3 regions of the Enterobacter cloacae subsp. cloacae ATCC 13047 genome follow, and region 2 is predicted to be linked to each of the others. Evidence: riboswitches for the same ligand, from Rfam matches in the RefSeq annotation. Region 2 holds a riboswitch; each other region holds the start of a gene.
What was found. A riboswitch is a leader RNA that binds a small molecule or an ion and turns the genes downstream of it on or off. The one in region 2 is predicted to bind thiamine pyrophosphate.

Region 1: it holds a riboswitch for thiamine pyrophosphate, as region 2 does, so the genes downstream of both, thiM (hydroxyethylthiazole kinase) here and thiB (thiamine ABC transporter substrate binding subunit) in region 2, are expected to answer to the same signal.
Region 3: it holds a riboswitch for thiamine pyrophosphate, as region 2 does, so the genes downstream of both, thiC (phosphomethylpyrimidine synthase ThiC) here and thiB (thiamine ABC transporter substrate binding subunit) in region 2, are expected to answer to the same signal.

The regions. Positions count from the first base shown of each region.
Region 1 covers NC_014121.1:3,490,010-3,492,206, reverse strand. The annotation lists one part of gene ECL_RS16915 (IS3-like element ISSen4 family transposase) at 1-10, opposite strand, end outside; one part of gene ECL_RS16915 (IS3-like element ISSen4 family transposase) at 10-268, opposite strand; gene ECL_RS16910 (hypothetical protein) at 342-491, shown strand; TPP riboswitch at 1,235-1,331, shown strand; gene thiM (hydroxyethylthiazole kinase) at 1,368-2,138, shown strand; gene thiD (bifunctional hydroxymethylpyrimidine kinase/phosphomethylpyrimidine kinase) at 2,135-2,197, shown strand, end outside.
Region 2 covers NC_014121.1:863,089-865,285, reverse strand. The annotation lists gene sgrR (HTH-type transcriptional regulator SgrR) at 1-942, shown strand, start outside; TPP riboswitch at 979-1,079, shown strand; gene thiB (thiamine ABC transporter substrate binding subunit) at 1,111-2,094, shown strand; gene thiP (thiamine/thiamine pyrophosphate ABC transporter permease ThiP) at 2,070-2,197, shown strand, end outside.
Region 3 covers NC_014121.1:255,578-257,774, reverse strand. The annotation lists gene nudC (NAD(+) diphosphatase) at 1-200, opposite strand, end outside; gene ECL_RS01240 (Rsd/AlgQ family anti-sigma factor) at 296-793, shown strand; TPP riboswitch at 848-957, shown strand; gene thiC (phosphomethylpyrimidine synthase ThiC) at 1,037-2,197, shown strand, end outside.

The sequences.
Region 1 (2,197 bases), 2.6 Mb from region 2:
GTCGTCAGTACTTTCGCCCAAGAGCCACCTGAAGCGCCTCTTTATCCAGCATGGCTTCGGCAAGCAGCTTCTTGAGTCTGGCGTTCTCTTCCTCAAGCGACTTCAGGCGCTTAACTTCAGGCACCTCCATACCGCCATACTTCTTACGCCAGGTGTAAAACGTGGCATCGGAAATGGCATGCTTGCGGCAGAGTTCACGGGCGGGTACCCCAGCTTCGGCTTCGCGGAGAATACTGATGATCTGTTCGTCGGAAAAACGCTTCTTCATGGGGATGTCCTCATGTGGCTTATGAAGACATTACTAACATCGGGGTGTACTAATCAACGGGGAGCAGGTCACCTTGATTACATTACGTGAAATGGTAAAATTCAGACCTGAGAAAGAACGTCGCCATTTGAATGAACTTATAAATAATTATGAACGTTCAGATGATGATTATTTCATCGCTTCTTCTGAGTGGGATGATAGCTGGAGAACTGATAGCTACTAATTGCGCCTTTTTTATTCCAGTTAATCATGGCACAACAGAACTTAGACCAGTTATCTCGACAGCGACATACGCACAAGTCTCATCCTTTGAATGTACTGATCACTGTGATGAGACTGTAATGCGGACAGGTCAATTGGTCAGATAGGGACATCTCAATTTAGCTACAATACAATGACTTCGCATAACAAAGATAATGTTCCAAAAAGGAGTCAAATTAGACCTTTCTCCAATTCCATTTATACAATATTCACACAGGCGATCTGTATTGCTTTTGAGTTGAATTTCGTCTAACTGGTTGATTTTAGTTTTTTATTGATCTCCTGTTGCCGGGCTTACAAAGCCAATAGGGATGGCTCACAATAATTAACTATATGTTAAATCACCCTAAATCTTCCAACAAATGGGACGTATTGTCGCTATTTACCCTACACATATCATTATTGACCGTATCAAGTTCAGCCGCTCCCGTCTGTTCTTTGCATTCCAATTAGAGTAGGCAAAAGCACTTCGACTGCATGAAGAAGACGTATGCAGAAAATAGATTTAATTTTAATCATCACGAATGAAATAGTTTTCTTAAGCCGCCTTAAGGACGGTTTTTTGTGCCTGCTGTTTATTTGTAGAACCCAACGTGAGACACAAACTGGTACACAGAGCATTTTTTAGGGTTGAGTCTTTGGCTTCCCACTGGCATGATCCAGAACAGGGATTAACGGAACGTTAATCACAAGCTTTTGATTTTTTTATTTGACTCGGGGTGCCCTTCTTTGTGAAGGCTGAGAAATACCCGTATTACCTGATCTGGATAATGCCAGCGTAGGGAAGTCAGATGCCTCCCCTGGTCATCGCTTCTTCACGCAAGGCAGGAGCGAACCTATGCAGCCTGACCTGCTCGATTTACACGTTTTACATCACTTCCGGACCCGTTCCCCGCTTACGCACTGTATGACCAATGATGTCGTGCAAACCTTTACGGCCAACGTTCTGCTGGCGCTTGGCGCTTCTCCGGCAATGGTGATTGAAGCCGAAGAGGCCGAGCAGTTTGCCGGGATGGCCGATGCGCTGCTGATTAACGTCGGTACCCTCACCACGCCCCGCGCCCAGTCGATGCGTCGGGCCATCGAGAGCGCGGTGGCGGCAGGCAAGCCCTGGACGCTTGATCCGGTTGCGGTGGGCGCTCTGGCGTTCCGTACCCGCTTTTGTCATCAAATCCTTGCCCTGAAACCAGCCGCCATTCGCGGCAATGCGTCGGAAATTCTTGCCCTTGCGGGGATGAGCGCAGGGGGGCGCGGTGTCGATACCACCGACACCGCCGCAAGCGCGGTGCCTGCTGCCGAGGCGCTGGCCCGCCAGATTAATGCCATTGTGGTCGTCACCGGAGAGGTGGATTACATTACGGACGGACAACGAACCCGCACGGTCACGGGCGGTGACCCGCTGATGACGCGCGTGGTGGGTACCGGGTGCGCGCTCTCTGCCGTTGTGGCGGCGAGCTGCTCGCTGCCGGGCGATCGGCTGGATAATGTTGCCGCTGCCTGCGGATGGATGAAGCGTGCCGGAACGATCGCCGTTGCGCAGTCTCACGGGCCGGCCAGCTTTGCCAGCGCGTTCCTTGATGCGCTGCACAACCTGGAGGCACAGGTATGAAACGAATTAATGCTCTGACGATTGCCGGTACCGATCCAAGCGGCGGCGCGGGCATTCAG
Region 2 (2,197 bases):
CTCCCCTGGCTGCTGGGGTATGTCCCATCAATGATTTTGCCAGGAGAGTGGGAATCGCTGCACAATTTTGCCAGCCAGCCCATTGGCACCGGGCCCTATGCCGTGTCGCGTAACACCAATAACCAGCTGAAAATTCGCGCGTTTGATGACTATTTTGGCTACCGGGCGCTGATCGACGAAGTGAACGTCTGGGTATTACCGGATCTCAATGAAGAGCTCAGCGCCGGGCTGACGCTTGAAGGCCCCACAACAGGCGAAAAGGCGGTGGAAAGCCGCCTTGAGGAGGGCTGCTACTACCTGCTGTTTGACAGCCGCACCCACCGCGGGGCCAATCAGGCGGTACGCAAATGGATCAGCCACGTCTTATCTCCCTCCAATCTGATTTACCATGCGGAAGAACAGTATCAGACGTACTGGTTTCCGGCGTACGGGTTGCTTCCTCGCTGGCATCATGCCCGACCTGCCCACTGTGACAAACCGGCAGGGCTGGAGTCTGTCACCCTGACCTACTACCGCGAGCATGTGGAGCACCGTTTTATTGCCAGGATCATGACCAGACTGCTGGCCGCAGAAGGCGTCCGGCTGGACATCAGGGAAGTGGACTATGACGAATGGCACCAGGGGGAACTGACCAGCGATATCTGGCTGAACAGCGCCAACTTCACCCTGCCGCTCGATTTCTCGCTCTTCTCACACCTGTATGAAGTCCCGCTGATCCAGCACTGTATCGATCGGGACTGGCAGCAGGATGCGGCGCAGTGGCGCGCGGGTGAGATGAACCTGGCCACCTGGTGTCAGGCGCTGCTGGCCGAACAGGCAATCGTGCCGCTGATCCACCACTGGCTGATGATCCAGGGCCAGCGCAGTATGCGGGGGTTACGGATGAATACGCTGGGCTGGTTTGATTTTAAATCCGCCTGGTTTGCGCCACCAGAGCCATAACACTTTCGTAATATTCGCCAAATCATTACAATAGCGCCGTTCTCAACGGGGTGCTGCATCACTGATGTGCGCTGAGATAATACCCGTCGAACCTGATCCGGATAACGCCGGCGAAGGGATTTGAGGCTGTCGCTCAAAATCCTTTGCCACTCAACCTTGAGGTGCAAAGTGTTAAAAAAAGTGCTTCCCCTGCTGGCGCTGTTTGCGCTGCCTGCTTTCGCAAAACCCGTCCTGACGGTCTACACCTACGACTCCTTTTCTGCCGACTGGGGCCCAGGCCCGGTCGTCAAAAAAGCCTTTGAAGCCGACTGCAACTGCGAACTGAAATTCGTGGCGCTGGAAGATGGCGTCTCGCTGCTTAACCGTCTGCGTATGGAAGGTAAAAACAGCAAGGCCGACGTGGTACTCGGCCTGGATAACAACCTGCTGGATGCGGCCTCGCAAACGAAACTGTTCGCCAAAAGCGGCGTAGCGGCAGATGCGGTTAACGTGCCGGGCGGCTGGAAAAACGACACCTTTGTGCCGTTCGATTACGGATATTTTGCGTTTGTTTATGACAAAAACAAGCTGAAGAACCCGCCGAAAAGCCTGAAGGAGCTGGTGGAAAGCGACCAGAAATGGCGCGTGATTTATGAAGATCCGCGCACCAGCACACCGGGTCTGGGCCTGCTGCTGTGGATGCAGAAGGTATACGGTGATAAAACGCCGGAGGCGTGGCAGAAGCTGGCCGCCAAAACCGTGACCGTCACCAAAGGCTGGAGCGAAGCCTATGGCCTGTTCCTGAAAGGGGAGAGCGACCTGGTGCTGAGCTACACCACCTCCCCGGCTTATCACATTATCGCCGAGAAGAAAGACAACTACGCCGCCGCTGATTTCGCTGAAGGTCATTATCTGCAGGTGGAAGTGGCTGCCCGCACTGCCGCCAGCAAGCAGCCGGAACTGGCCGAGAAGTTTCTGAAATTCATGGTCTCCCCGGCGTTCCAGAATGCGATCCCTACGGGTAACTGGATGTATCCGGTGACCAACGTGACGCTACCTGCGGGCTTTGAGCAACTGACCAAACCGCAAACCTCGCTGGAGTTTACGCCGCAGCAGGTCGCCGCGCAGCGAGCAGCATGGGTAAGTGAATGGCAACGCGCCGTCAGCCGCTAATTCCCGGCTGGTTATTTCCCGGACTGCTCGCCGCTGTAGTGATGGTGGCGGTCAGTCTGGGTGCTTTTCTGGCATTGTGGTTTAACGCGCCAGAGAGTGATCT
Region 3 (2,197 bases), 610 kb from region 2:
GATCCCATGTCATTGCGGCGTGGCTGTTGGATCAACCACACGGGTTCACCCTGCCATTCCCCGATCTTCAGCGCGGGCAGGCCGACAAGATCGAATTTTTCTGCTGCGCCATAGGGTATTTCCCCGGCAGGCAACCATAATTTTTGTTCGTGACTGACGATCCACCAACCCAGATCTGATTTTTCAATAATACGATCCATATCTATTGCACTACCTTCGCTTCACTGACATGTTGTTAGCATTGTGGTTACATTTTGGATAAGCAGATTCAATTCTCAACCTTGCGGAGTCAACCATGTTAAACCAGCTAGAGAGCCTGACTGAGCGCGTTAGAGGAAGTAACAAACTGGTGGATCGCTGGCTACATGTGCGCAAGCATCTACTCGTGGCTTATTACAATCTGGTCGGTATTAAGCCTGGCAAAGAATCGTTTATGCGGTTGAATGAAAAAGCGCTGGATGATTTTTGTCAGAGCCTGGTCGACTATCTGTCCGACGGCCATTTCAATATTTATGAACGCATTATCCGCGAAATGGAAGGGACTACACCGTATTTAGCAGCCAGCAAACTCTATCCGCTGCTGGAAGCTAACACCCAGCAGATCATGGATTACTACGATTCCACGCTTGAGAACGCTATCGATCACGATAACTATCTTGAGTTTCAGCAGGCGCTTTCCGACCTCGGCGAAGCGCTGGAAGAGCGATTCACGCTGGAAGATAAGCTGATCGCCCTCGCCCTGGATCACGGCCTGGATGTGAGCCACGAAGATAACGTCGCGCGACCTGCTTGAGTTCTTAATCGTTAACGAGTAATTTACAACCATTCGCCCCTCTGCGGAGGGGGATTTTTCTTGTCGGAGTGCCCAGTGTGCAAGCACGGGCTGAGACCGTTAATTCGGGATCCGCGGAACCTGATCAGGCTAATACCTGCGAAGGGAACAAGAGTCACACTGCTGTTGTATCGCCCCCAGGGCGATCCTCTCTTGCTTCATCCGTCGTCTGACAAGCCATGTCCTTCACTTTTGGAATGAGCTATGTCTACAACAAAACTGACCCGCCGCGAACAGCGCGCACAAGCCCAACACTTCATCGACACTCTGGAAGGCACCGCTTTCCCGAACTCAAAACGCATTTACATCACCGGTTCACAGGCGGATATCCGCGTGCCAATGCGTGAAATCCAGCTTAGCCCGACCCTTATCGGTGGCAGCAAAGCGCACCCGCAGTATGAAGATAACGAAGCCGTTCCGGTGTATGACACTTCCGGTCCGTACGGCGATCCTGCGGTTGCCATTAACGTTCAGCAGGGGCTGCCGAAATTGCGCCAGCCGTGGATTGACGCGCGTAACGACTGCGAAGAGCTCTCTGACCGCAGCTCGGCGTACACCAAAGCGCGTCTGGCGGACGATGGTCTTGATGAGCTGCGCTTCGCCGGGTTGCTGACGCCGAAACGCGCGAAAGCGGGTAAATGCGTTACCCAGCTGCACTATGCCCGCCAGGGCATCGTTACGCCGGAGATGGAGTTTATCGCCATTCGTGAAAACATGGGTCGCGAGCGTATCCGCAGCGAGGTGTTACGCCACCAGCATCCGGGTGAAGGCTTCGGGGCACGTCTGCCGGAAAACATCACGCCGCAGTTTGTGCGTGATGAAGTGGCCGCTGGCCGCGCGATTATCCCTGCCAACATCAATCACCCGGAATCTGAACCAATGATCATTGGCCGCAACTTCCTGGTGAAGGTCAACGCCAATATCGGCAACTCAGCCGTGACCTCCTCCATTGAAGAAGAGGTGGAAAAACTGGTCTGGTCGACACGCTGGGGCGCGGACACGGTGATGGATCTCTCCACCGGGCGTTACATCCACGAAACCCGCGAGTGGATCCTGCGCAATAGCCCGGTGCCTATCGGAACGGTGCCCGTTTATCAGGCACTGGAGAAGGTGAACGGTATTGCCGAAGACCTCACCTGGGAAGCCTTCCGCGACACGCTGCTGGAGCAGGCTGAACAGGGAGTCGACTACTTCACCATTCACGCGGGCGTGCTGCTGCGCTACGTGCCGATGACGGCGAAGCGTCTGACCGGTATTGTCTCGCGCGGCGGCTCTATCATGGCCAAATGGTGCCTGTCGCACCATAAAGAAAACTTCCTCTACGAACACTTCCGCGAGATCTGTGAAATCTGTGCCGCGTACGAT